Regions from separate parts of the Ureibacillus sp. FSL K6-2830 genome, predicted to be linked through region 1. Evidence: a T-box and tRNA genes for the amino acid it is inferred to sense, from the RefSeq annotation. Region 1 holds a T-box; the other holds one or more tRNA genes.
The links. A T-box is a leader RNA that pairs with one kind of tRNA and senses whether it is charged. The one in region 1 lies ahead of trpS (tryptophan--tRNA ligase), so its partner is inferred to be a tRNA-Trp.
Positions count from the first base shown of each region.

Region 2: it encodes a tRNA-Trp, which carries the amino acid that the T-box ahead of trpS (tryptophan--tRNA ligase) is inferred to sense. The anticodon was not compared.

Region 1 covers NZ_JBBOQR010000001.1:802,152-816,828, reverse strand. Annotated here, with positions in the region: gene NSU17_RS04100 (ATP-dependent Clp protease ATP-binding subunit) at 1-680, shown strand, start outside; gene NSU17_RS04095 (IS4 family transposase) at 1,117-2,232, opposite strand; gene NSU17_RS04090 (DUF2929 family protein) at 2,483-2,683, opposite strand; gene NSU17_RS04085 (beta-ketoacyl-ACP synthase III) at 2,874-3,812, shown strand; gene fabF (beta-ketoacyl-ACP synthase II) at 3,880-5,118, shown strand; gene trpS (tryptophan--tRNA ligase) at 5,385-6,380, opposite strand; T-box leader at 6,437-6,649, opposite strand; gene spxA (transcriptional regulator SpxA) at 7,088-7,483, shown strand; gene mecA (adaptor protein MecA) at 7,878-8,522, shown strand; gene NSU17_RS04060 (competence protein CoiA) at 8,661-9,797, shown strand; gene pepF (oligoendopeptidase F) at 9,842-11,647, shown strand; gene ltrA (group II intron reverse transcriptase/maturase) at 12,615-13,871, shown strand; gene NSU17_RS04045 (DsbA family protein) at 14,112-14,677, opposite strand, start outside.
Region 2 covers NZ_JBBOQR010000001.1:2,287,661-2,302,337, reverse strand. Annotated here, with positions in the region: gene rpoN (RNA polymerase factor sigma-54) at 1-50, opposite strand, end outside; gene NSU17_RS11370 (acyl-CoA dehydrogenase family protein) at 238-1,392, shown strand; gene NSU17_RS11365 (acyl-CoA dehydrogenase family protein) at 1,389-2,441, shown strand; gene NSU17_RS11360 (enoyl-CoA hydratase/isomerase family protein) at 2,647-3,453, shown strand; gene NSU17_RS11355 (CaiB/BaiF CoA transferase family protein) at 3,585-4,739, shown strand; gene NSU17_RS11350 (IclR family transcriptional regulator) at 4,884-5,651, shown strand; gene NSU17_RS11345 (MBL fold metallo-hydrolase) at 5,679-6,476, opposite strand; partial or broken gene NSU17_RS11340 (transposase) at 7,025-7,225, shown strand; gene NSU17_RS11335 (hypothetical protein) at 7,522-8,064, shown strand; gene NSU17_RS11330 (hypothetical protein) at 8,400-8,678, opposite strand; gene NSU17_RS11325 (DHHA1 domain-containing protein) at 8,840-9,304, opposite strand; gene NSU17_RS11320 (ISL3 family transposase) at 9,432-10,307, shown strand; partial or broken gene NSU17_RS11315 (transposase) at 10,412-10,576, shown strand; tRNA gene NSU17_RS11310 (tRNA-Leu) at 10,715-10,797, opposite strand; tRNA gene NSU17_RS11305 (tRNA-Cys) at 10,848-10,921, opposite strand; tRNA gene NSU17_RS11300 (tRNA-Gly) at 10,929-11,003, opposite strand; tRNA gene NSU17_RS11295 (tRNA-Gln) at 11,009-11,083, opposite strand; tRNA gene NSU17_RS11290 (tRNA-His) at 11,118-11,193, opposite strand; tRNA gene NSU17_RS11285 (tRNA-His) at 11,220-11,295, opposite strand; tRNA gene NSU17_RS11280 (tRNA-Trp) at 11,322-11,395, opposite strand; tRNA gene NSU17_RS11275 (tRNA-Tyr) at 11,400-11,484, opposite strand; tRNA gene NSU17_RS11270 (tRNA-Thr) at 11,493-11,568, opposite strand; tRNA gene NSU17_RS11265 (tRNA-Phe) at 11,576-11,651, opposite strand; tRNA gene NSU17_RS11260 (tRNA-Asp) at 11,660-11,735, opposite strand; tRNA gene NSU17_RS11255 (tRNA-Met) at 11,740-11,816, opposite strand; tRNA gene NSU17_RS11250 (tRNA-Val) at 11,837-11,912, opposite strand; tRNA gene NSU17_RS11245 (tRNA-Glu) at 11,917-11,991, opposite strand; tRNA gene NSU17_RS11240 (tRNA-Ser) at 12,005-12,097, opposite strand; tRNA gene NSU17_RS11235 (tRNA-Asn) at 12,106-12,180, opposite strand; rRNA gene rrf (5S ribosomal RNA) at 12,195-12,310, opposite strand; rRNA gene NSU17_RS11225 (23S ribosomal RNA) at 12,433-14,677, opposite strand, start outside.

The DNA.
Region 1 (14,677 bases):
ATATGAGTGAATATATGGAAAAACATAGTGTATCCCGATTAGTTGGTGCACCTCCAGGGTATGTTGGCTATGAAGAGGGCGGACAATTGACTGAAGCGGTACGTCGCAATCCTTATTCTGTTATTTTATTAGATGAAATTGAAAAAGCCCATCCAGATGTGGCAAATATTTTGCTTCAAATTTTAGATGATGGTCGGATTACGGATAGCCAAGGGCGTCTTGTTAACTTTACGAATACGGTTATCATTATGACATCCAATATCGGTTCTCAGTACTTATTGGAAGCAGGCTCTCATTTTGACGAAAATGTTGAAAACGTTGTAATGAGAGAACTTCGAAAACATTTCAAGCCAGAATTGTTAAACCGGATAGATGATATTATTTTATTCCATGCATTGACGGATGAACACTTTACTACAATCGCTTGGAAATACATTAAACAATTGCAACAACGAGTAGCTGAAAATGAAATTACGCTAATCGTGGATGATGAAGTGGTAAATTGGGTCGTAGAAAACGGTATTGATCCGCAATTTGGTGCAAGACCATTAAAACGATTTGTGCAACGACATGTTGAAACGGCTGTGGCAAGAGAGTTGTTAAAGGGAGAAATTCTTCCAGGCGAGACGATGAGGGTTTCCTTAACAGAAGGTCAATTAGTAGTAGCAAAAGGTGAATAAAGTACGTGGGGAAACGGCTTGAGCTCTTTTTTGCTCAGCCGTTTTTTAAGAAAAGGCGAAAATAAAATGGGTTATTTTATATGTTGCTACGAACTTCTTAGACCCCATTTTGTTTGGCTAATATGTTCAAAGGAATGACTAATATCCTCCTTGGATTGACTATTATAAGTTCGATTGTGACTAATATTTCTGAATATTATTAATATTCAACTGTATGACTATAATCCATTTTTTCCTTGGTTATTATGTACAAGCGAATGCCTATATCAAAAATTTGAGATAAATTTAATCATTAGCATTGCATAAATATAGTTAGAATTTTCTGTTAATTAATTTTTGTGAATTTGTGCCAAAAAGACAAAACCTAAAGAAAGGTGGCACTGCCCATTTGGTAAATATATACAGTTAAACCAGAGCGACAACGACAAAAGGGAGATTATGGACTGGCTCGCCCATCAAATTTTCGCAACCAAACATAAGCTGGTTTCCACAGAGCTCTCTTTAACCAACGAGTAATTCGAAGTAGAGATTTCTTACTTTTCATCTCCAATTGAATGAGAACATGTAAGCAATACGTGATAAGGGCTAAGAAAATTTGATTTTGAATAGCTGTTTCACTCATTCCATAAAAGTGCTTAATTTCTACGTGTTGCTTGAGCCATTTGAAAAAGAGTTCAATAGCCCAGCGAGATCGGTAAATATCACTTATCTCTTCTGGTTTTAAATCAAATCGGTTGGTGATGAAACGAAGTAAGTTCCCTTTTGTGTCCATAACTTCTAGTAGACGAAAGACATTTTCAGTACGATTTTGTGTGGTACCAATGTAGACCATTTTATCGGATAGAACGTGACAATCATCAGGAAGTGAAAATGTATAGACTTCACGAATGACTGCGTTTTTCTTCAGTCTTGAAACGAAGAAATAGCCATCATCTGTCATCCGATCAAAACGTTCATAGTCCACATAACCGCGGTCAAACACATACATGGCTTCTTTATCATCCACTAGGACTTCGAGTTGATTTCGGTCATGTTCTTTTGCTGTCGTAATCACTGCTTTTTCAGGATAGACGGTGTCTTTATCCATGAAAACGAGCCGTAAGTGTAGCTTTACACCAGCTTTTGTTTTACGGAATTTTGCCCATTTATAATTGGTCAAATTCAACGGGAGTGTACTTGAATCAATGATTTTCAGTGGCATATTCTTTCCGGTTTTATAATGGTACCGTTGAATTTTCCAAACAAGATCCAAGAACAAATTTGCAAGAATTAGTGGGTTGATCTGATTGTTTTTTCGGGATAGCTGAGAGGCACTTATCGATTCAAATCCGAGTGCTTTTTGAAGATCTTCGTCTACAAGTGCATCACTCATTTCCTCTAAGCTCTTAAATTCGAGCAGCTGGGCTACCAATAAAAGTTTAATATAGGCTTCTGTTGTCAGCTTTTTTGTGTAATAGTCCTGTTTCAATTCTTTGACTTGTTCGCTAAGTTTTTGAATATTTATGGGTGAAACCCATTTACCAAATGATGAAATTAGTGTATTCTTGTCCATAACGTTTATCCTTTACGATTGGATTTGGACAGGAACCACCTGTACTTCCATTGTAAAGGATTTTTTTGTTTCGAAAGCAATAAAAAATTGAACATTCTTAGTATTTTGAATCATCAGATTTAATTAGTGCAATGCTAGTGAAATTTAATAATGAATGCATAAATTAATTGTTAAACAAAATAAAAAACGAATGGGGAAGATAGGAGTCCCATTCGTTTATTTTGTGCGCCTTGTCAATGCTATTGATAGATTATTGTTGGTCTGCTTTAAGTTCTTTTGGAGATTCGCTAGGAATGATCGCAGCTACAACCCAAACGAGAACTGTGAAAATAACAGCAACTACTAAAGTTGTAACAAAGTCAAAAACTGTAATTCCTAAAATAGAACCAACTACGTAGCTTAACATAGAAATTAATAAAATTCCCCAAATGAATGACATAATATATTGCATTTCGTTTCACCTCTATCGAACTTTAATTACTAATATATACTTTGCTCATCTTAATAATCATAACATAGTACGACAAAAATGAACAATAAACTTTTCGTAGAAACAAATTTTTCTGTTGTGAATTTCATTATTATGGTCTATAATTAAGACCAACTACTAATCGTAAGTATTAAATTGGGGGTTAAATACCATGAATGCAGGAATTCTAGGATTAGGAAAATATGTTCCTGAAAAGATTGTCACAAATTTTGATTTAGAGAAAGTTTTAGATACAAATGATGAATGGATTCGTACGCGTACAGGAATTCAAGAAAGAAGAATTGCTCGTGAAGATGAAGATTCCTCAGATATGGCATTTGAAGCGGCAAAAGAAGCTCTTGAAAACTCTGGAATTTCACCAGAACAGATTGGATTGATTTTAGTAGCAACGGTTACGCCGGACCGAGCTTTTCCAAGCGTTGCATGTCAACTTCAAGAACGATTAGGAGCTAGCAATGCGGCTGCAATGGACATTTCAGCTGCCTGCTCTGGGTTTATTTATGCCCTTGCAACAGCGAAATTGTATGTAGAAAGCAACAGCTATGACTATGTATTAGTTGTTGGTGTTGAAAAATTATCAAAAATCACGGATTGGAAAGACCGCAATACAGCTGTCCTTTTTGGCGACGGTGCAAGTGCTGCTATCGTTGGTAAAGTATCTGAAGGAAGAGGGATTTTGGCCTTTGAATTAGGCGCTGATGGCACTGGCGGAAAATACTTGAATATGAACGATGATAATTTCATTTATATGAACGGCCGCGAAGTTTTCAAATTTGCAGTGCGTCAAATGGGTGCAACAGCATTGTCCGTTCTTGAAAAGGCAGGATTGTCAAAAGAAGATGTTGATTTCCTAGTTCCGCACCAAGCGAATATCCGCATTATGGAATCAGCGAGAGAAAGATTGGAATTGGAAGAAGATAAATTATCAAAACGCATTCATAAATATGGCAATACCTCTTCTTCCTCAATCGGTATCGCTTTAAAAGAGGAGCTGGATGAAGGAAAAATTAAAGATGATGATATCGTAGTATTAGTAGGATTCGGTGGAGGACTCACTTGGGGCGGCGCCGTAATAAAATGGGGAAAATAATAGATTTTCATATTCCAGTTATAGTAATTTATAAGTATAGTTAATCCTAAGGGGGTACTAGAGATACATGAAAAGGAGAGTTGTCATTACCGGTATAGGTGCTGTTACACCACTAGGTAATACAGTAGATGAAACCTGGTCAGCAATTAAAGAAGGGAAATCCGGCATTGGGCCGTTAACAAGAGTCGATGCAGAATTATTCCCAGCTAAAGTTGCTGCTGAAGTAAAAAATTTTGATATTGAACAATATATTGATCGAAAAGAAGCAAGAAAGATGGACCGTTTCACTCATTACGCGCTTGCTTCTGCATTGATGGCAGTGAAAGATGCAGATTTAGTAATTAATGAAGAAAATGCTAACCGCGTTGGTGTTTGGATTGGTTCTGGAATCGGTGGGATGGAAACGTATGAACAACAATTTGAAGTGTTCCAAAAACGTGGTGCACGCCGAGTAAGTCCATTTTTCGTTCCAATGATGATTCCAGATATGGCAAGTGGGCAAGTTTCGATTTATTTAGGAGCAAAAGGTCCAAATGCTTGTACAGTAACAGCATGTGCTTCTGGAACAAACTCTATTGGTGATGCTTTTAAAGTGATTCAGCGTGGCGATGCAGATGTCATGATTACGGGTGGAACGGAAGCTCCAATCGTAAAAATGGCTGTTGCTGGATTCTGTTCAAGTACTGCGCTTTCGCTAAACACAGACCCAGCTACGGCATCTCGTCCATTCGATAAAGAACGCGATGGATTTGTTATAGGTGAAGGTGCAGGTATTCTTGTATTAGAAGAGTATGAACATGCAAAAGCTCGCGGTGCAAAAATTTATGCGGAAATCGTTGGATACGGCGCAACAGGTGATGCTTATCATATTACAGCTCCAGCGCCAAATGGTGAAGGTGCTGCCCGTGCTATCCAGCAAGCTATTGAAGATGCGGGTATTGATCCTTCAGAAATAGGATATATCAATGCTCATGGAACAAGTACACCATACAATGACTTATATGAAACAATGGCTGTCAAAACGGTCTTTGGAGACCATGCATATAAATTAGCTATGAGTTCAACAAAATCCATGACAGGTCACTTGCTTGGTGCAGCGGGTGGTATTGAAGCAATCTTTACAGCATTAGCATTAAAAGAAGGAATTTTACCACCTACAATTAACTTGCATAATCCAGATCCTGAGTGTGACCTTGATTATGTACCAAATGAAGCTCGTAAAGCAGATATTCAATATGCTATGAGCAATTCCTTAGGATTTGGTGGACATAATGCAAGCCTTGTATTCAAAAAAATAGAAGAATAAAAAATTGTCGATAAGTAAAATGCGTTTAGCTTAAAGCTAAACGCATTTTTACTTAATTTGATGAATAATAAGAGTAGTAAAGGATGGTGGCTTGATATTTCGATTTATGCTGTTTTTATTCAGCTATGGCATTTGCGTTATTTCGGTAAGCAATCTTCTTTTATACTTAAACTATCGGACGCTTGGTTATTCTTGGCGCGCAGTCTTTTTTTATATTTTAGGTTCTCCTGAATTGTATTTCATGATCATATCATTAGTAATATTATTTATCGTAATATTCGACCTATTCCCATCGCGATTTCCATTTTCTTAACGGTTTCGTTTGCAATGGCGTTGGCTTTTTCTGCACCTTCATCTAAGATGTTATCTAATTCTTCTGAATCGATAAGTTCGTTGAATCGTTCTTGAATTGGCGTTAAATGTTCAATTAAGCAAGTAGCAACCCCTTCCTTAAAGGCACCGTATCCAAGGCCTTCATATTTTTTTACAACCTCATCAATGGATTTATTTGTTACTGCTGCTTCAATTGTAAGTAAGTTGGAGATACCTGGTTTCTTTTCTTCGTCGAAAGCGACAACACCATCTGAATCTGTAACGGCTGATTTAATTTTTTTCATGATTTCTTTAGGTGTATCTAATAAGCGAATTGTCGCTTTTGTATTTGGGTCGGACTTGCTCATTTTTTTCGTAGGGTCTTGCAATGACTTAATGCGAGCTCCTGCTTTTGGTAATTGAATTTCTGGAATTTTAAATACCTCACCATATCGTTTATTGAATCGTTCTGCCAAATCACGAGTCAATTCAATATGTTGTTTTTGGTCTTCTCCAACAGGAACGATATCCGTATTATATAATAGGATATCAGCAGCCATTAACGGTGGATAAGTTAATAGACCAACAGAAACGAATTCTTTTCCTTCCTTTGCTGATTTATCTTTAAATTGAGTCATTCTTTCGAGCTCACCAATGGATGAAATACATTGTAACATCCAGCCAGCTTTTGTATGAGCAGGTACTTCCGATTGAATAAATAACGTTGCTTTTTTCGGATCAATGCCCGTTGCAAGATATGTAGCAGCAAGGGTGCGAATGTTTTGTCGCAATTCTTTTGGATCTTGTGGAACGGTAATGGCATGTTGGTCTACTATACAGTAAATTGCATTTCCTTCATCTTGAAGTGCAGGGAATTGCATAAACGCTCCGATATAGTTCCCCAATGTAATAACTCCAGTTGGTTGTACTCCTGAAAAAATAGTCTTCATTAACACTACCTCCTATTTTTATCCATAAAAAAACATCAAACGACCAATACAAATTGTATTGGGACGAATGATGTATATCCGCGGTACCACCCAGTTTGCCTTAAAAGGCCGCTCTCGATTCTTCGTAACGTGAAGCGTACGAGCTTTACTACTCACTTTCGTAAAGCCAACTCGAAAGTCCATTCCATTTGCTCTGCGATCTGTTTGCACCTACCACAGACTCTCTAAACGCAGAAATCAAATGTACTACTCTTCGTCATCGTTGTTCAATGTATATACTCGGTAAATTATGAGTGAATTATAAAGTAATTCAAAGGAAAAATCAAACGTGAAAAATTTTTCATTTTGGAATGAGATGAAAAAGATTTGGGTAGTATTGTAGTAGGAAAATGTAAGGAAATTTTATCACTAAATATAGAAATTCTTGATTGCCGTTATCTATCTAATTGAGAAAATAAATTGGAAGATAAAGGAGGGAAGAAAATACAACTTTAGTAGGAAATTTTATGTTAATTGTGAAAAAAAGCTAAGATTCACGAATGTTTTTTTAAATTTATCATATGAATATGTGAATTTTTCAATTATCCTATATTCAAAAGGAAAAGAATGTTGTATAATTAATACAGAATTTAAAATAATATTAATTCTAAATTAATAATAAAGCATAGATGCCTTTGATTTATATATAGAAGGGAAGTGTAACAATGATTGTAACATTATTTACATCACCTAGTTGTACATCATGTAGAAAAGCGAAAGCTTGGCTAGAGCAACATGATATTCCATATAGAGAACGAAATATTTTTTCAGAACCGCTAACAATTAGTGAAATTAAAGAAATTTTACGAATGACAGAGGATGGAACTGACGAAATTATTTCTACACGCTCTAAAGTATTCCAAAAGTTAAACGTTGATGTGGAGAGTTTACCTTTACAAAAATTATATGAATTAATCCAAGAACATCCAGGATTACTCCGAAGACCAATTATTTTAGATGAGAAGCGTCTGCAAGTTGGTTACAATGAAGATGAAATCCGTCGATTTTTACCTCGAAAAGTACGTGCTTATCAATTAATGGAAGCCCAAAAAATGGTCAATTAATCATATAATGTGGTGAAAAAGTGTAAATTCAGTCAACGTTTGTTTGACTTGTTTACGCTTTTTTATTGCATTTTTTTTTAATGAATTCCTTCATAAAGAAAATTCATCCTTTTTTCACTTAATACTTGATTTAATTGATATTGTCATCTACAATTTTGAATAATTCAAATAATTTTATTTGAAGGGTGTTTTTCCTTTTCATTTTCTATTAGTTCATCATACAATAGAATCATAGAATGAAACATAAATATTCATTAAGCATTTTGTTCTGTATACCAAGGGATGTAAAGGGGAAAGGCACTAAAGAATTGGGGTGTATTTTACTCCGATTCAAACATACTAAGTACACGCTTTCGGTTTTTCAACCAATGACTGTGAAGGGAGTTGAAATCTCATGGACATCGAACGCGTAAATGAAAATACAATAAAGCTCTTTATCACATATCGTGATATTGAGGATCGCGGTTATAGCCGTGAAGAAATATGGTATAACAGAGCAAAAGGCGAAGAGTTATTTTGGGATATGATTGGTGAAATCAACACAGAAGAATATTTCGATTTAGATGGCCCAATTTGGATACACGTGAATGCTTCAGAACAAGGTTTAGAAGTAATCGTCACACGTGCCAATGTAAATGATTCAGATCCAAGCTCTCTGTTCTCTAATTTTGATGAACATCATGAAGCTACAGTTAACCATAAAGACCCGTTCAATCCCTTCGATGATGATGATGTGTTAAATCATGAAGGAATTGCGAACATATCATTATATAAATTCAAGGATATCGACGAAATTATTCCAGTAGCAAATCGATTAGTGGAGTACGGCTTGCACACTTCTTTATATAAATATGAAAATTATTACTATATTGCCATCGATTTTGCTGGTGTGAATGATAGTGCAACTCGTCAAAATATACGCTCGATTTTAAATGAATATTTAACAAGTTCAAAAATGACAATATATCGTTTAAAAGAGTATGGTACAGCGATCATGGAAGAAGATTGCTTGGAAACAATTGTTCATTACTTTAATTAAATGTGCCTAAGTGTAGGCACTTTTTTTATGTTAATATTTTGAATTTCAGTTAATCTCCCCCTTGAAAAATATATCTTGTTGTATGCTCTTGTCAATCCTAAAATTCTGCCATAAAATGGTGTGAAAAGGGGGGGTTTTGTGCTTGTAGCAATTACAGAAAATCAAGAAAGATTTGTGATTGATTCTACAATTCCTCATACAACATTAAAACGACTTAGAGAAGAAAGACAATTCTATTGCCCACAATGCGGTGAAAAACTCCAATTGAAAATTGGAACCGTTAAAGTGCCTCACTTTGCTCACATTTCAATAAATCATTGCGAGTCTTATTTTTCTGAAGGTGAAACAATCCAACATCTCCAAGGAAAAGAACAGCTGTTTCAACTTTTTCGATATCTTCAAGTCCCCGTATTGCTAGAGCCTTATATAGCTGAACTAAAGCAAAAGCCAGATCTGCTAATAAATTTAAATGGATATCAGTATGCCATTGAATTCCAATGTAGTCCAATAAAGCATGAACGATTTCTTGAGCGAAATAACGGTTACAATCAAAAAAATATCCAACCTATTTGGATTCCATTGACTCCTATTCAAAAAATAAAAGGAAATGGCTTACAAAAAATTACCCTTCCTCATCAACTCCAACAATTTATTACTAGCGAAAAGAAAGCAAAATATTTAATGACATATAATCCAAATACAAAGCAATTTTTGTATATATCTAACCTCATTCATTTAAAGGGAATTAGTTATTTATCAAAAATTAGTCCTCTCCCACTATTAAAACAAAAATTCCCATTTTATATACCGAGGCCTTTTACAGAAAAGGAATTTTCCAATGTATTAAATGCATACCGTAATTTTATCAATCAATTTTTAAAATCAAGGGTATTATTTAGCCGAAAAGGTGTAAATGATTTTTTTTTGAGAAGTGTTTATGAGCTGCGAATAGACCTTTATCAATTTCCAATATTTTTAGGAATTCCTATTTGCGGAAATGAAGCATTTCATGTATGTGCAATAGAATGGCAAACTGAACTAATGTATTTTATTTATTTATTGGGAATTAAGGTACATGCAATCAATCAAAACGTAATAATTGACTTTTTACGATGGTCAAAGCGGGTATGTACGAGTGAGGCTATTCAAGTTGTTAATCGATATGTAGAACTTCTCAAAGATTTGTCTGTGGAAGATATGATGAGCACAGTGAAAAAAGAACAATTAGAGGAATTGCTATATAGGCAATTTCTTGCAACAAGAGGAAAATATTGAGAAAATAGGATTGTGAAAAAATTTATCATTACGGGGGCATTGACATGGCAAAAAAATTATTAACACGTGATGAAGTGCCTGTCGAATTGACTTGGGATTTATCAACAATTTTCCCTTCAGACGAGGCATGGGAGGAAGAATTTAAACAGATTGAGCAATTAATTTCAGAAGCAGAAAAGTATAAAGGGAAAGCAACAGAAAGCGCAAAAAGTTTATATGAAACATTGCAATTTAGCGACAAAATTTCTGAGCGCTTCGGGAAATTATACGTATATAGTCATTTGAAACACGATGAAGATACGACGAAAAGCAAATATCAAGGGATGGAAAGCCGTGCACGTTCTCTAGGAGCAAAGATTAATGCGGCATGGTCTTTCTTAACTCCTGAAATTTTAACTTTATCGGAAGAACAAATACAACAATATTTAGAAGAATACGAACCGTTGCGTCTATATGAGCAAATGTTTAAAGAATTAAATTTACAGCGTCCACATGTATTATCGGCCGATAAAGAAGCTATATTAGCACAATTTTCAGAAGTGACAAGCTCTCCGGGTACTACTTTCAGCGCTTTGAATAATGCAGATTTAGAGTTTCCAACTATTAAGAATGAAGATGGCGAAGAAGTACAACTGACTCATGGAAACTACATCACATTTTTAGAAAGTGAAGATCGTGAAGTAAGAAAAAATGCTTTTAAAGCGATGTATGATACGTACGGCAAGTATATTAATACTTTTGCTTCCACATTAGCAGGCAACGTAAAATCACATAATGTTTATGCAAGAATCCGGAACTACGATTCTGCTCGTCATCGCGCATTAGCAGGTAACCATATACCTGAAAAGGTCTATGATCAATTAATTGAAACGATCCACGAATACTTACCAGCACTTCACCGCTATGTATCATTGCGTAAAAAAGTGCTCGATGTGGATGAATTGCGCATGTATGATTTATTCGTACCTCTTGTGAAAAAAGTGAAAATGGATATGCCTTATGAAAAAGCAAAAGATATTATGGTGAAAAGCTTTGCTCCATTAGGGGAAGAATATCAAACTATCGTCCAAGAAGGATTAAATAGCCGCTGGGTAGATGTAATGGAGAATAAAGGAAAACGAAGCGGAGCATATTCTTCAGGGACATACGGCACGAATCCGTACGTATTAATGAACTGGCAAAATAATATTGATAATTTATTTACGTTAGCCCATGAATTTGGACATAGTATGCATAGTTACTATACTCGGAAAAATCAACCGTATCCTTATGCGGATTACTCCATTTTCGTGGCGGAAGTAGCTTCTACATGTAACGAGGAGCTTTTATTCGATTATTTATTAAAAACGACGGAAGATAAACAAGTGAAAGTTTACTTGCTCAATCATTGGCTCGATAGTTTCAGAAGTACGGTTTATCGCCAAACAATGTTTGCTGAATTTGAACATATGATTCATGAAATGGATCGAAATGGTGAGGCGCTTACTGCTGAACATCTTACAGAAATTTATTATGATTTAAATAAACAATATTTCGGCGATGAAATGACGGTAGATGAAGAAATTGGCTTAGAATGGGCGAGAATACCACACTTCTATTACAATTACTATGTATATCAATATGCAACAGGGCAAAGTGCAGCTGTTGCTTTAAGCCGTCAAATTTTAGAAGAAGGACGTCCAGCAGTGGATCGTTATATTAACAACTTCTTAAAAGCGGGATGTTCTGATTTCCCAATTGAAGTATTGCGTAAAGCTGGTGTAGATATGGAATCAAGAGAACCAATCGCTCAAGCTTGCAAAGTATTTGAAGAAAAACTCAATGAATTAGAATCACTGTTATTGAAATAGTGAAATACTGTATAACTCATACGGTAAACTACACAATAAAATAAATAAAAAAGCTTCAAAAGAGTTAATAAAATCTCTTTTGAAGCTTTTTTTCTTGAAATAAAAGTTTTTAATGTATAATTTTTTTGACGATTTTATTTAGAGAATGTGAACGTTTTTTGAAGTAAATATATAGCTTTTACAATGTTGTTTGTTCCTAATTTTTCAATAATTTTTGCAAGTTTCATGAAAGTGTTTACATTATGTCGAATTTGTGAAATTCCATTAAACTTTATTGCACAAATTATTATTTCATGATAAATTAAAAACGTGAAATAAATCACATATCAAACATACACCCCTTTGTTTGAACGTGAACATTTCTCCCATCCCCTTTGTGTAAGGAGGCATTTGCTGCAGCAAATGCCTCTTTTACTTTCGTGCGCCCGGCATGTACATGAACTATAGGGTGTAAGTCCCGAACCCCGAAGACAGAAGTAGAGGTTAGCCAAGAGCAAGGGTGTCCGTGGTGACGCGGAATCTGAAGGAAGCTGGAGGCAAAACACCGGTCCGAGGAACACGAACCTCATATAAGGCTAGGTATGATTGAGTGAGTTTGCGAAACAAAACAAAGCTCTTTCTGTCGAAGGTCATATCGAGTAAATGAGGCGGATAGATGGTGTGAAAGTGCATGTACTTACCCGGGGAGGTCTGGCGGATAGGTGAAGTACGCTTCATAACCTACTTAGTGATAAGTAGCTGAACCGTCAGAAGTCAGCAGAGGTCATAGTATTAGTTGGTCTAGAACAACTAAGAAGGACCGAACAATTAAGAGAGAATAGCCCTTGGCATTCAGTGAGTCATGATGAACACAGAAAACGTAGTACCTCACTTGAGGAAGGAAGCGGTGAATCCCGTGGGGGACCTCTTGGAGGGTGGAGTGACCACTGGCATAAAGAGAACAGCTATTCACGGAAGGAGAATAACGATGCTTTTGAATCAAATCCTGTCACGGGAGAACATGCTTCAAGCATTAAAACGTGTAGAACAGAATAAAGGAAGCCATGGAGTAGATATGATGCCCGTACAAAACTTACGACAGCACATAGTCGAAAACTGGCTATCTATTAAGGAGGCAATTCTCAAGGGAACTTATGAACCAATGCCAGTCCGCAGAGTCGAAATCCCGAAACCAGACGGCGGTGTTCGTTTACTAGGAATCCCTACCGTAACAGACCGTTTGATTCAACAAGCAATCGCCCAAGTACTTTCAAAAGTGTATGACCCTACATTCTCTGAAAACAGCTACGGATTTCGACCAAACCGAAGTGCTCATGATGCGGTGAGGAAAGCGAAAGAATATATAAGAGATGGACATCGATGGGTCGTAGATATGGACTTGGAGAAATTCTTTGATAAGGTCAACCATGACAGATTAATGGGTACACTCGCGAAGAGAATCCAAGATAAACCATTACTGAAATTGATTCGTAAGTATTTACAATCGGGCGTCATGATTAATGGTGTGGTGTCAAGCACATTTGAGGGAACTCCACAAGGAGGACCATTAAGTCCGCTACTATCTAACATTGTACTAGATGAACTAGATAAAGAATTGGAAAGAAGAGGACACAAATTCGTTCGATATGCGGATGACTGTAACATTTACGTGAAAAGTAAACGAGCAGGACTTCGCACAATGGCAAGTATCCAGCGATTTATTGAAGGAAAACTACGACTGAAAGTAAATGAAAAGAAATCAGCGGTCGAACGTCCATGGAAACGTAAGTTTCTAGGATTTAGCTTTACCTATCATAAAGAGCCAAAGGTTCGTATCGCAAAAGAAAGCCTTAAACGAGTGAAGAATAAAGTTCGTGAAATCACATCACGCAAGATGCCCTACCCGATGGAATACCGCATTCAGAAACTGAATCAATATCTAATGGGATGGTGTGGATATTTTGCGTTAGCAGACACCAAATCTATATTCCTTGGATTAGATAAATGGATTCGTAGAAGACTTCGAATGTGTCTATGGAAGAACTGGAAGAAACCGAAAACAAAGATACGCAACCTTATTCAACTTGGCGTACCACAAGGGCAAGCGTATGAATGGGGAAATACTCGGAAGAGTTATTGGCGTATTTCAAATAGTCCAATATTACACAGAACCCTTGGTAACTCCTATTGGAGAAACCAAGGGCTGAAAAGTCTTGAAGCTCGTTATGAAAACTTGCGTCAATGATCTTAATTGAACCGCCGTATACGGAACCGTACGTACGGTGGTGTGAGAGGACGGGAGTTAATCGCTCCCTCCTACTCGATTTTTCATCAATGATACATTCGCACCATAAGAACTCTAATAGAACTTTCTCGTTTAATAACATAGCTTTGGTTAAAAAAAAACGTAGACATGCTATATCATGTCTACATTCAGAAAAGCATCTAGATATTCTATCATTATCAAAAATTTAATCCACAATTACTAGAGTGAAAAAGAAGATGATTTTAAACGCCATAATGTAACAGCATCATTTGAAACACGTTCGATTTTTTGTTGTAACATCCGTTTTTTCAATTCTCTTTCCGCATCACTCATGGATATCGAATAGATGCTTGCCACTTCATCGGTTGTTAAGTATTGAAAACGTTGGAATAACTCTTCGAATGTTGGTAACGGTTTACTGACGATTTCTTCATCCAACATTTCCTGCAATATTTGAACGTATATTTCATAGGAATACATTCCACTTACTTTTAGACCTTCATCTTCAATGCATTCATTAAAGAATACAATGCTCGGCACTTCATCAACTTCCATTTCGCGAGTGATATATAAATCGCATTGAAAAGCACGCACCGCTTCTTTTGATCCGAAATCTTTAATAAATTCCTCTTGGTCTAATGTTGCTTCCTTCGCAATTTCTACTAAAGCTGAATAGGAATGAACATTTTTAGTTTCCAACAATGCATGTTCCTGCAATTTTCGAATATAACGATTTGCTGCTTTTTTACCTTGTAATTCTGCTGCTTTAATGGCAAGTGAGGGTA
Region 2 (14,677 bases), 1.5 Mb from region 1:
AATCGCAGAGTTTTCATTAATCTATTTTCCAATTTTACTTGCATTTGCATTGTGTTCCCCCCATTTTTTAATCCCCATTTAATTTTTCCCTATAAAATTATTTATCTACATGAAAGAGAAAAAATAACAAAATTGTTAGAATTTTTTATATTTTTTATTGACACCTTAAAAAACTATGATTATATTTGTAATACGATAACGATTACCGTAATACGGTAAAATAAGGAGGATGATGTCATGTTTCGATTGCCAACAGTACAATTTACGCAGGAACAAGAAACGTTTCGTTTAGAAGTCCGCAAATTCCTGCAAGAGCATGTTAAAAAAGGAACCTTTACCCCAAAATGCGATTCCTGGTTGAGCGGTGTCGATCCTTCATTCTCAAAACTCATCGGTGAACAGGGCTGGATTGGCATGACGTGGCCAAAAAAATATGGAGGTCAGGAGAGGAGCACTATTGATCGCTATATTTTAACGGAAGAGTTTTTAGCAAGTGGAGCACCTGTTGCAGCCCATTGGTTTGCGGATCGTCAAACGGGGCCATTGCTACTTCGTTACGGTACAGAAGAACAAAGGCAATTTTTCCTGCCAAAAATCGCCCGAGGGGAATGCTACTTTGCCATTGGTTTAAGTGAACCAAACAGTGGTTCGGATTTGGCTTCGGTTCGTACACGGGCAGAAAAGGTAGAGGGTGGTTGGATTGTGAACGGTCAGAAAATTTGGACAAGCAACGCCCACGTATGTCATTACATGGTGACTCTTGTACGCACAAGTCCATTTGATGGAAAAAACAAACATGCAGGATTGAGCCAACTGATTATCGATTTACATGCAGAAGGAGTATCAATAGTTCCGATTAAATTTTTAACAGGTGAACATCATTTCAACGAAGTATTTTTCGATAATGTGTTTGTTCCAGACAATATGGTTGTAGGCCAGATTGGAAATGGATGGGAGCAAGGCTTGGCAGAACTTGCATTTGAGCGAAGTGGTCCGGAACGTATTTTAAGTACGTATCTCCTAATAGACGAATTGATTCAAGAATTAAAGCTTCAGGACAATAAAGAAGGATTAAAACAAGCAACAAAACTTCTTTCCCGTTTATGGAGCCTGAGGAATTTATCCATTGGAGTTGCAAAATTATTGGAATCCGGCGATGGAAAAAACGTTGCCATACCTGCATCTTTAGTAAAGGCAATCGGTACTAAGTTTGAACAAAGCGTTCCTGAGGTTGCACGACTGCTCGTTGAAACCTATCCAAAACTGGATGCAGAGAGAAAATTTGACCGCTATATGGCTCAGTCCATTTTACATTCACCCGGTTTTACAATCCGCGGTGGTACAACAGAAATTCTATACGGTATGTTGGCGAAAGGGGTTGTGGCGAAATGAGCGAAATGAAAGAGATGATTTTAGATGTTGCGGAACGCATGTTGGAAGATCGTGTTACAAAAGACGTAGTGGATGTGCTTGAAAAAGGTGATTGGTCAAAAGATACTTGGACATTATTTGTAGAAAACGGTATGGTCTCCGTTGCCCTTTCAGAAGAACATGGCGGTGCTGGAGGAGACTTAGAGGACCTTCTAAATCTTGTACGTTTAACAGGTAAATATGCTGCACCCATTCCTTTTGCAGAAACAGCATTTGCCAACTTCATACTTGAAACCAGCAATCTGGCAGTAGTTGATAAAATTGCGACTTACTCCCTTCAAGATGGATTTATTTCTCAGAATAATCAAATTAATGGTGTATTGCACAACGTTCCTTGGGCAAGACATGCCAAATATCTAGTAGCCCTTGTACAAAGCAATCAAGGGGTGCATGTTGCACTAATCGATTTGGCTAATGCTACGATACAGCCAAGCACTAACTTGGCAAGCGAGCCACGGGATACAGTCATATTGAATAATGCGCAAGCACACTCTTCAGCCGTTTTATCGGATGAACAAATTTTCTATTTCAAAACAATCGAAACTGCATTTAAAATCGCTTTAATGACGGGGGCCATTGAAAAAATCAATGAGTTATCTGTCCAATATTCAAAAGAACGGGAACAATTTGGACGCCCAATTCACCGCTTCCAGTTGGTGCAATACCAAATCGCACAATTAGCTGGGGAAACCGCCATTGCAATTGCTGCATTCAATAACGTTTGTGCCGCTATTCAATCACAAAAATTATTGCATGAAGTTGCATTTGCGCGCATCCGTTTTGAAGACGCAATTTCAACAGTTGCTTCCGTTTCCCATCAATTGCATGCTGCAATTGGTACGACACATGAACATGCATTACACCAATACACTCGACGTTTATGGGCTTGGCGGGATGAAGGAACAAATGCGGATTTTTGGAGTGAACATATTGCCGACTATTTATTGAATCGTGATGCTGAATTGTGGGCTTATCTCACAAAAACAGCTCAAACAGTTGTAAAAAAATAATATTTCTCAATTGAGTAAATTTAAGAAAAGCCGTGCTTTCGGGACGTTTTACTGCACTTTCCTCCAGTGTTTCACTGGAAAGATATCAGTAAACATCCCGTATCACCTTCCCCTTTCACCTTTTGAAATTTTTTGACTCAGATATTTTTTTAATAACGAAACTTAGCAGAAAGATAGAACAAGAATTTTAAAGGAGAGATTTTTTATGGCTGATTTAATTTTTGAAGTAGAAAATCATATTGCTACGATTACATTAAATCGTCCTGAAAGCTATAACGCTTTTAGCGAAGAAATGATTGCCAATTGGATAAAAGCACTGGAAACAGTAAGAGATGATGATTCGATACGAGTGGTCATTGTAAAAGGAAACGGAAAAGCGTTTTGTGCTGGGGGCGATGTGAAAGCCATGCAAGCTGGAGAAGGTTTTTTCAAAAGCAAGGAGGACATCTCTTCCACCGGATTGGCACGTAAAAATTCACTATGGAAGAAAATTCAACGAATTCCTTTGCTTTTGGAAGAAATCGATAAACCTGTGATTGCACAAATACACGGCTTTGCAATGGGAGCTGGACTGGATATGGCATTAATGTGTGACATTCGAATTGCTGCAGTCTCAACAAAGTTATCGGAAAGCTATATAAACGTTGCCATTGTGCCAGGAGATGGTGGTGCATATTATTTACCGAAACTTGTTGGCATCGACAAAGCATTGGATATGTTTTGGACCGCAAGGATTTTTACAGCTGAGGAAGCAAAAGAATTGGGATTCGTAACCTTTGTAGTAGATGATAATGAACTTGAACAATTTACCCGCTCGTATGCAGAAAAGCTTGCAAATGGACCGCAAACAGCCATTCGTTTTATTAAACGGGCAGTTTATCAAAGCCAAAAAATGGATTTACGCTCAGCGCTTGACTACATTTCATCTCAAATGGCCATTGTGACAGAACTTGATGACTTTAAAGAAGGCGTAGATGCAGTAGTCAATAAGCGTAAACCTTTTTATAAATAAGACAACTATTCGGGTGCAATATAGATGTAGTAATGAAAAAAGAAGCCGAATGATATATAACTTCATCAAGTATAGGGAAACATGCAGTACGTAAATTCTCTGGAAAGTAAATTTAGAGAGGAGAATTGAATATGCAACAGCCTCTACAAAATATAAAAGTCATAGATTTATCCCGAGTTTATGCTGCACCAGCAGGCTCTATGATTTTAGGCGATTTAGGTGCAGAAGTCATCCGCATCGAGCATCCAAAAGGCATGGACAGCATGCGTGATTGGGGTCCATTCATAAATGGACAAAGCACCTACTACCTTTGTGCCAACCGCAATAAACTCTCCATCACGCTTGATTTAAAAACGGATGAAGGGAAAGAACAATTAAAAAACTTAATTAAAGATGCAGATGTTTTATTAGAAAACTTCAAAACTGGCGATATGCAGCGGATGGGGCTTCATTACGAAGAACTAAAAAAAATCAATCCCCGCCTCATCCATTGTGCAGTAACAGGATTCGGCCAAACTGGTCCTCTCGCACATATGCCTGGATTCGATCCAGTCATTCAAGCAATGAGCGGTTTAATGGACGTTACAGGGCAACCGGATGGCGAGCCGACAAAAGTCGGGGTGCCTATTGCCGATATTTTAACTTCTCTATATGTTGTCATTGGCGTATTATCAGCATTGCGCATGCGTGACATGACTGGAGAAGGACAATTTATCGATCTTTCCCTGCTTGATGTGCAAATTAGCAGCCTTGCAAATGTTGCAAGTGCCTATATTAATGCCGGCTTCATTTCTAAACGTTTAGGCAACCTTCATAATAATGTCGCTCCATATCAAGTTTTCAATTGTGCAGATGGTCCATTGATGATTTGTGCAGGTACAAATGACCAGTTCCGTAAACTATGTAAAATGCTTGGCCACGAAGAATGGGTGGAAGATGAACGTTTCTTAACGAATTCCCTGCGCAAAAAACATGAATCGATTCTTAGCCAAATGATATCTGAAATTACGCTTACTAAAACACGGGATGAATGGATTCTCTTATTACATCAATATAAAATCCCTTGTGGAAAAGTGCATACCATTGCTGAAGCTCTTGAGCAGCCTCAAGTAAAAGCTCGCAACTTAATTGGAGAACTCGAACATCCTCAATATGGCAAAGTCAAATTCATTAAAAATCCATTGCAATTTTCGGGCTTAAATATCCAATATAAACTTGCACCTCCATTGCTTGGCGAACATTCCGATAAGTATTTGGAACAACCAATAAATTTTAAACAGTCATAAAACACTTTCGTTAATATGAAACAACTTAAATATTCTTATATAATAGTGGAATAGCAAAAGAACTCATTTTGCATTTTCTCTTTAATGAAGTAGGTTTCCCGGACAAGTGTTAAACTAAAAAACTGCATGAAGTAGGTGTAAGAATTGGATAAAGTAACATATGAAAAAAACTATACAATTACATCGCTGCACAAAGCCATTCGAGTATTAAAAGCATTCTCAAATGATGAACCGAGTCTTTCCTTAACAGAACTCAGCAAAAAAACTGGAATAACCATCTCCAGTTTGCAACGCATTGTTTCTACCTTCGTTGTTGAAGGATTTTTGCATAAAAATGAGCAAACAAAGCGTTATCAACTCGGCCACTCATTATTATATTTAGGAAACTTAGTGAAACAAGAGTCGAGCTTAATTCTTGTAGCAGAACCCATTTTAAAACGTTTAAACGAAGAAACAAAAGAAAGTCTTTCACTTAATATCATCGATGGTTATGAACGAAGATGCATTTTAAATTTTGATTCATCATATCCACTTTCAACAAAAATGCTAGTAGGTGACACTTCCCCACTTTACGCAGGAGCATCATCAAAAACGCTGCTTGCATTTATGCCTAATTATAAGGATTATGTAAATAATGTTCAATTAGATAAGATTACTGAACATACCGTAAAAACAAAGGAACAGCTCCTGAAACAATTGGAACAAATTCGTGAGCAAGGGTATTGCATCAGCAACGGTGAAAGAGTTCGCGGAGCATGGTCCATATCTGTTCCCATTTTAAATGCAGCACAGGAATCCATTGCATCAATCAGCATAGTCATTCCAGTAATTCGATATACGGATTACAATGAAACAGAACTCATACAAAAAATGCAACAAGCCGCAAAAGAAATTGAAAATCAATTGTATTAGGTGCCAGGCACTTTTTGTACCTAGCACCTATTCATTCAACAAGAACCGTACATTTTCCTCATGGCACTTCTTTAAACTTCTTTTGTAACGATATGAATCAACTAAATGTTCATGTTCTGCATTGGACTGAATCACTTGTTTAAGGTTATTAATATATTTAAGGCTATCCTGTTTTCTTATTAGAATTTCTTCTGTGCTGCGAGCAACATGGCCATGCCCTGTAATTAAGAATTTAATTCGGTGAACCGATAAAATCGCTTCCGTTTTTTCTAATGTTTTCATATAGTCGGTTGAACTTGAATAAATAAATGGGAATTCTATATCGGATAAATAATCGCCTGCAATCCAAATCCCGAGAGGCTCAACAATTGCAAAGATGCCATCATCCGTATGTCCCTTCGCTTCATAAAAAGTGAGCGTGGTATTGCCGATTTTCAGTTGCTCGCCGTCTTTCTTCACAACAATATCCACGTTGGGATAAACTACCGGAGTTTTTCGATCGATATAATACTCATCATCAAACGCCTTTACTTGTTCCAGAATCTCATTTGGATTTTTCAACTGAAAGGCTTCGCTAGCAATAACAATTGCTTCTGGAAATGCTCCAGCCCCCACGATGTGGTCCCAATCGGAATGAGTGATAATCAAATAAACAGGTCGGTTTCCTTTCATGCTTACTACATGCTCACGAATTTCATCCACTTCAGAAGGAAGCAGACATGGATCGACGACAATCACACAATCTTCAGTTTGAATAACAGTGGACGTAGTTTTATAAAGTTGGCTTTCGAATACGGTGAGGTGTTTGTCTTGATATTGAATCATATTGATCTCCTCTTTGTATTAATTTGTCACTATCGTAAATCTTCAATATTACCAATTTGAATCTCTTTCAATGATTGCTCTAAACAATATTCTAAGTCATTACGAGTACGTAATAAACGTTGAAAAGTACGCCCTTAGCTATCTTAAAAAGGAACCGTATTTACTTTTCACGTTACTCTATATACTGTTTTGTTTAATGGTGGTTAGTTTTTTAATCAAGAATTTGTCGGGAGATTTTGATATGTTGTTTTTTGATTAACTCATTTCATTTTTGTCTTTTATAACAAGCTTGCTTAACTTATTGATTTCTTGTAATTCTGTAAAGATAAAAAATTTTATTCCATTCTTTGATAATTATTATGGGAATTTGAATTTTAGAAAGTAAAAAAACTGTGGGATTGAACCCACAGTTAATTTTTTAATATTTCAATGAAATAATTTAGTTTGTCTATTGAAGTGATATTTTCATTACTAGATGTAGTATAGATTTATGGACACAACTTGGTTAAGTCATTAATATTAAACTAACGAAAGGTTGTGTCCGAATCATGAGTCAAAAACGGTATAATCAAGAATTTAAACAAACAGTAGTTGAGCTTTATCGCTCAGGCACTCCAGTCAGTCAACTCTCTAGCGAATATGGTGTTTCAGAAGTAACGATTTATAAATGGATTAAGCAACTCTCTCCAATTGAATGTGAACAGGAATTAACTTTGGCTGATATAGAAGCCATTCAAAAAGAAATGATTGAGCATTTTTTAGAGCCTGCTAAAAGTGCTGAAGAGATTAAAAATGATGAAAGTCTAACAGGTTTAAGCCTTCTAAAAGCAATGTCACCTAAATTTCAGAACTGGACAATTCTTGAGGCAAAACATTATTATCATAAAGTTTTTTCTGTTGAACCTCAAGATCATGAAATTCAATTATTTTTTGAATATCTTGGTACATTAGCTGAATTAAAAGCATACCAACAGGAAGAGAAAGATTTAAAACATAAAATTGAAAAATTAGAGAAAGAAATCAGAAGATTAAAGGGGGAAATGGTGTGAGTAAGGGTTTGATTTCACCAGAATTAAGAGAAAAACGCATTTTAATTTTACAATCTTTATTAGAATCTTTAAAAGTCCATTATCCTAACGCGATTTTTGATAAAAGCAAGGAAGGGAGGTATAGATTGTTAATCCCCTATACAACAAAGGATCAGTTTATCGTTGATTTTTCATCTGAAGTACCAGATGGAATTAGAATGGGATTTGTATTAGACATTGATCAACCAGAACCTAGAGATGAAGGAAGAAGAAAAGAATTTCAAAAAATAATAGCTCCATACCTTCCTCAGTTAGCAAAGATGTTAGATGCCGTAGTAATTGAAAAACAAAAGAATGAATCGATAATAAAGGATGGCCGTTTTTCCTGGATAAAAAATTCTGCCCATCGAAGAATGGGATTACATCAGTATAGAAGATTTTCAAATATTAATTTTGAAAATGACTCAGTTGACGATATCACAATAGTCATATTACCTGTTATTGAACGTTTTATAAAGTCAGTTTCAGAACTAATAACCAAAATAAAATTGCCTAATTAATACTCAGGGGGGATGATGAATGGCTAAAACAACAGGGGTACTTAGAGGATTTGATAAAGCTGGCAGATTCGTTATTCCTGCTGAATGGTTAGAACGTTAGAACTTGGAGTGGATGATCTTTTAGAAATTAGCTACGATGGTACCACAATATATCTCCGTAAACATCAACCGTTTTGTGTTTTTTGTGGTGAGCAGGATGAAAAGCTGGTTTCATTTAAAAATAAAAACATTTGTCAGTCTTGTGCAGCAGAGATAACTTCAGTAGTTCAAAGTTCATTAAAGGTAGAAGAAATAAAATAAGCAAAGGAGCCTTGAAAAAAGCCAAGGCTTCTTTGTTATTTAGCTAAGCGAAGATCATGAATAAGAAAGTCTTTTGTTATTGGACAGTTAGGCGTATATAAGAATTCGGTCAATGGGTATGCTTGGAGTTTTGTTACGTATCCCCCTTTAAAGAAAGCAATTGCTTCTTTTTTGTTTGTCGTTAATTTTAAGTGTTCATTGTTTTTACCGAATGTTTGAAACTGTTTGATTGCCAGCGGTGAGCAGTAAAACAACGGCTTTGGAAATGACATTCCGAATGGTTCTAACGCGCTTAAGTCATCAAAAATATGCATAGGGAACTGATGTAAGGGAATGGTACTAATATATTTTAATTTTGGATTTAGTGGCGGTTCGTCTAAGGCTGCTAGTTGAATCGCTTCTTTAAAAGCATGGATATGATCGAAATCGAGTTGAATCGAAAAACCAGCAGCGGCTCGATGACCACCGTATTTGGTTAGGAAATGTGAGCATTTCTCTTAATCACATTAATAATGGAGAAATCTGTACTATTTACACTTCTGGCAGAACCGGCTCCTGTCGAGGAAATCACAACCGCTGGCTTTTTGAATTTATTTGCTATTTTTGCGGCAATGAGACCAATAATTCCGCTGTGAAAATCATCGCAAACAACAATAACATTTTGTTTGTACCATTGGTTTTGAATAATTTGTTCCTCAATACGTCGGAATTGTTCTTTTGTCATTTGTTGCCGCTTTTTATTTAAAGTCATTAATGAATAAAGATCGGCTTTTGCACATAAAGGGTTGACTAGGATATCGACAGCTTGGTTTGGATCACCAATTCGTCCCGACGAGTTAAAAATCGGTCCAATTTGAAAGCTAATGGTGGAACTATCGACATATTTAATTCGTAACATCTCAAAGAGTTTTTTTAATACAGGGGTTGGTGTATAATTCATTTTCTGCAATCCAAGTTTACAAATAATACGATTTTCTCCTTTAAGAGGCATTAGATCCGCAATCGTACCTAACGTGGCAAACTCAATAAATTCGTAAACATGTTTATCCCAAGGAAAAGATATTGCGATGAAACATCATGTTTCTCATGCCACTGTCAGTCGTGTCATTGACAGCTTTTATAGCTACTATCAACCAAATGTTCACTACCTTCCAAAGCATTTGTGTTTTGACGAGTTTAAATCAGTGAAATCCGCAGCTGGAGCGATGTCCTTTATTTTCTGCGACTCTGAAACGGGGGAGATTGTGGATATCGTGGAGGACCGGAGATTACATGTCCTCAAAGAGTATTTCTTACGGTATTCCAAGAAGGCGAGAGATGCGGTAAAAACGATTGTCATCGATATGTACAGCCCTTATATTTCCTTAATCCAAGAAGTTTTCCCTAAAGCGGAAATCGTACTCGACAAATTCCATATCCTCCAACTATTTAGCAGAGCTTTAAACAAAACGCGCATCAACGTCATGAATCGGGATAAAAAGAATTACAATAAATTGAAAAAATACTGGAAGCTCCTTCTGAAAGATCAAACAAAACTTGATTATAAGAACTATACATATCATCGTTGCTTTAAAAAGCATATGTGTGAGGTGGAGATTCTCCACTATCTCATTGATTTAGATTCTGAATTAAAAGCGTCCTATGAGTTATATCAATACGTTCGACATTGCATCAAAACCAAAGACTTTGAGCTCTTGAAGAAAACCTTGGCGAATAAACAGAACAGCGTTTCCAGCTATATGAAAACCGCCATCAAGACAATCAACAAATACATCAATTACGTCGAGAATACGTTGAAATATGATTATAACAACGGCATTTTAGAGGGGATTAATAACAAAATCAAAGTGATTAAACGCATTTCTTTCGGTTATCGATCCTTCTATCACTTTAGAAACCGAATATTCATTACCCAAAACTTAGCGAAAATAAAAACAGCTTAGGGGAACCTCGAATTTCCCCTAAGCCATCCGATTACATATTACCAAATAATGTCACTAAAATTTATTCACCAACACCATTTGACAAAGAACCCAAATACATCAATTACGTCGAGAATACGCTAAAGTACGATTATAACAACGGCATTTTAGAGGGAATTCATAACAAAATCAAAGTGATCAAACGCATTTCTTTCGGTTATCGATCCTTCTATCACTTTAGAAACCGAATATTCATTACCCAAAACTTAGCGAAAATAAAAACAGCTTAGGGGAACCTCGAATTTCCCCTAAGCCATCCGATTACATATTACCAAATAATGTCACTAAAATTTATTCACCAACACCATTTGACAAAGAACCCATTATTACTGAAGGCTTTGATGATATAAGGTTTCCTTGAATCCTAATGCCGATGGTGGGAGTCGAACCCACACTCCTTTTGGGAACACGATTTTGAGTCGTGCGCGTCTGCCAATTCCGCCACATCGGCATAATAAAAAAGAGAAAAAAATAAATCGGTTAAACCGATATTTATTTTTTTGGAGGCGGCTACCGGATTCGAACCGGTGATAAGGGTGTTGCAGACCCGTGCCTTACCGCTTGGCTAAGCCGCCAAATTACTGGAGCGGAAGACGGGGTTCGAACCCGCGACCCCCACCTTGGCAAGGTGGTGTTCTACCACTGAACTACTTCCGCATGAATGGCTGGGGTACCAGGATTCGAACCTGGGCATGACGGAATCAAAATCCGTTGCCTTACCACTTGGCTATACCCCAATAATATTATATAAACAACTTATATTCTATTTTATGGGGCGGCTGATGGGAATCGAACCCACGTATGTCGGATCCACAATCCGATGCGTTAACCACTTCGCCACAGCCGCCAAAAGCAGGCATATTAAAATATGTATGGGGCGACTGATGGGAATCGAACCCACGTATGTCGGATCCACAATCCGATGCGTTAACCACTTCGCCACAGTCGCCAAAATATCTTGATGAAAATTAAAAATGGCAGGGGCAGTAGGAATCGAACCCACACCAAAGGTTTTGGAGACCTCTATTCTACCGTTAAACTATGCCCCTGTAATGGTGGAGGGGGGCGGATTCGAACCGCCGAACCCAAAGGGAACGGATTTACAGTCCGTCGCGTTTAGCCACTTCGCTACCCCTCCGGAAAGTATGGTGCCGGCGAAAGGAATCGAACCCTCAACCTACTGATTACAAGTCAGTTGCTCTGCCAATTGAGCTACACCGGCATATTTATGGTGGGTCGGGACGGAATCGAACCGCCGACACTTTGATCTTCAGTCAAATGCTCTACCAACTGAGCTACCGACCCACTTTTTATGGCGGTCCCGACGGGACTCGAACCCGCGATCTCCTGCGTGACAGGCAGGCATGTTAACCGCTACACCACGGGACCACTTTGGTTGCGGGGACAGGATTTGAACCTGCGACCTCCGGGTTATGAGCCCGACGAGCTACCAGACTGCTCTACCCCGCGATAATGTTAATTATTTTTTATGGTGGAGGATGACGGGATCGAACCGCCGACCCCCTGCTTGTAAGGCAGGTGCTCTCCCAGCTGAGCTAATCCTCCTAATTGGTGACCCCTACGGGATTCGAACCCGTGTTACCGCCGTGAAAGGGCGGTGTCTTAACCACTTGACCAAGGGGCCAATCTCTTAATTATGGCGGAGAGTAAGGGATTTGAACCCTTGAGACAGGTTATCCCCGTCTACACGATTTCCAATCGTGCTCCTTCAGCCTCTCGGACAACTCTCCAAGAAGAATGGCTCCGAAGGTAGGATTCGAACCTACGACCAACCGGTTAACAGCCGGTTGCTCTACCACTGAGCTACTTCGGAATGATTTTATATAAGCCTAGCAACGTCCTACTCTCACAAGGGGAAGCCCCCTACTACCATCGGCGCTAAAGAGCTTAACTTCCGTGTTCGGTATGGGAACGGGTGTGACCTCTTTGCTATCGCCACTAGGCTTGATTCCTTACCGAAAGACAAGTATTATTATATCATATTCTATACTTTTTTCAAGTATTTTTTATATTTTTTAATTACGAGAGGTTGTTCTCTCAAAACTGGATAACGACATTGAAATGATTGGTTAAGTCCTCGATCGATTAGTATCCGTCAGCTCCACACGTCACCGTGCTTCCACCTCGGACCTATCTACCTCATCGTCTTTGAGGGATCTTACTTGCTTATGCAATGGGAAATCTCATCTTGAGGGGGGCTTCATGCTTAGATGCTTTCAGCACTTATCCCGTCCACACATAGCTACCCAGCGGTGCCTTTGGCAAGACAACTGGTACACCAGCGGTGTGTCCATCCCGGTCCTCTCGTACTAAGGACAGCTCCTCTCAAATTTCCTACGCCCACGACGGATAGGGACCGAACTGTCTCACGACGTTCTGAACCCAGCTCGCGTACCGCTTTAATGGGCGAACAGCCCAACCCTTGGGACCGACTACAGCCCCAGGATGCGATGAGCCGACATCGAGGTGCCAAACCTCCCCGTCGATGTGGACTCTTGGGGGAGATAAGCCTGTTATCCCCGGGGTAGCTTTTATCCGTTGAGCGATGGCCCTTCCATGCGGAACCACCGGATCACTAAGCCCGTCTTTCGACCCTGCTCGACTTGTAGGTCTCGCAGTCAAGCTCCCTTATGCCTTTACACTCTGCGAATGATTTCCAACCATTCTGAGGGAACCTTTGGGCGCCTCCGTTACCTTTTAGGAGGCGACCGCCCCAGTCAAACTGTCCACCTGACACTGTCTCCCAAGCCGATCAGGCTTGCGGGTTAGAATTTCAGTACAACCAGGGTAGTATCCCAAGGGCGCCTCCAGGGAAGCTGGCGCTCCCCCTTCTACGGCTCCTACCTATCCTGTACAAGTTGCACCGAAATTCAATATCAGGTTACAGTAAAGCTCCACGGGGTCTTTCCGTCCTGTCGCGGGTAACCTGCATCTTCACAGGTACTATAATTTCACCGAGTCTCTCGTTGAGACAGTGCCCAGATCGTTACGCCTTTCGTGCGGGTCGGAACTTACCCGACAAGGAATTTCGCTACCTTAGGACCGTTATAGTTACGGCCGCCGTTTACTGGGGCTTCAATTCGGAGCTTCGCTTGCGCTAACTCCTCCTCTTAACCTTCCAGCACCGGGCAGGCGTCAGCCCCTATACTTCACCTTACGGTTTTGCAGAGACCTGTGTTTTTGCTAAACAGTCGCCTGGGCCTATTCACTGCGGCTCATCAGGGCTTGCACCCCAATGAGCACCCCTTCTCCCGAAGTTACGGGGTCATTTTGCCGAGTTCCTTAACGAGAGTTCTCTCGCTCACCTTAGGATTCTCTCCTCGACTACCTGTGTCGGTTTGCGGTACGGGCACCTCCCGCCTCGCTAGAGGCTTTTCTTGGCAGTGTGAAATCAGGAACTTCGCGCATAACGCGCTCCCCATCACAGCTCGGCGTATTAGGAAGCGGATTTGCCTACTTCCACGCCTTGCTGCTTGGACACGCTCGACCAACGGCGTGCATTCCCTATCCTCCTGCGTCCCCCCATCACTCAAACGGCGGGGAGGTGGTACAGGAATATCAACCTGTTGTCCATCGTCTACGCCTTTCGGCCTCGACTTAGGTCCCGACTAACCCTGAGCGGACGAGCCTTCCTCAGGAAACCTTAGTCATTCGGTGGATGGGATTCTCACCCATCTTTCGCTACTCATACCGGCATTCTCACTTCTAAGCGCTCCACCAGTCCTTCCGGTCTGACTTCGACGCACTTAGAACGCTCTCCTACCACTCGTGCAACGCACGAATCCACAGCTTCGGTGAATCGTTTAGCCCCGATACATTTTCGGCGCAGCGTCACTCGACCAGTGAGCTATTACGCACTCTTTAAATGATGGCTGCTTCTAAGCCAACATCCTGGTTGTCTAAGCAACGCCACATCCTTTTCCACTTAACGATTACTTTGGGACCTTAGCTGGTGGTCTGGGCTGTTTCCCTTTTGACCACGGATCTTATCACTCGTAGTCTGACTCCCGTGTATAAATAGCTGGCATTCGGAGTTTGTCTGAATTCGGTAACCCGAGGTGGGCCCCTAGTCCAAACAGTGCTCTACCTCCAGTATTCTTCACACGAGGCTAGCCCTAAAGCTATTTCGGAGAGAACCAGCTATCTCCAAGTTCGATTGGAATTTCTCCGCTACCCACACCTCATCCCCGCACTTTTCAACGTGCGTGGGTTCGGGCCTCCAGTGAGTGTTACCTCACCTTCACCCTGGACATGGGTAGATCACCTGGTTTCGGGTCTACGACCACGTACTCAAAACGCCCTATTCAGAC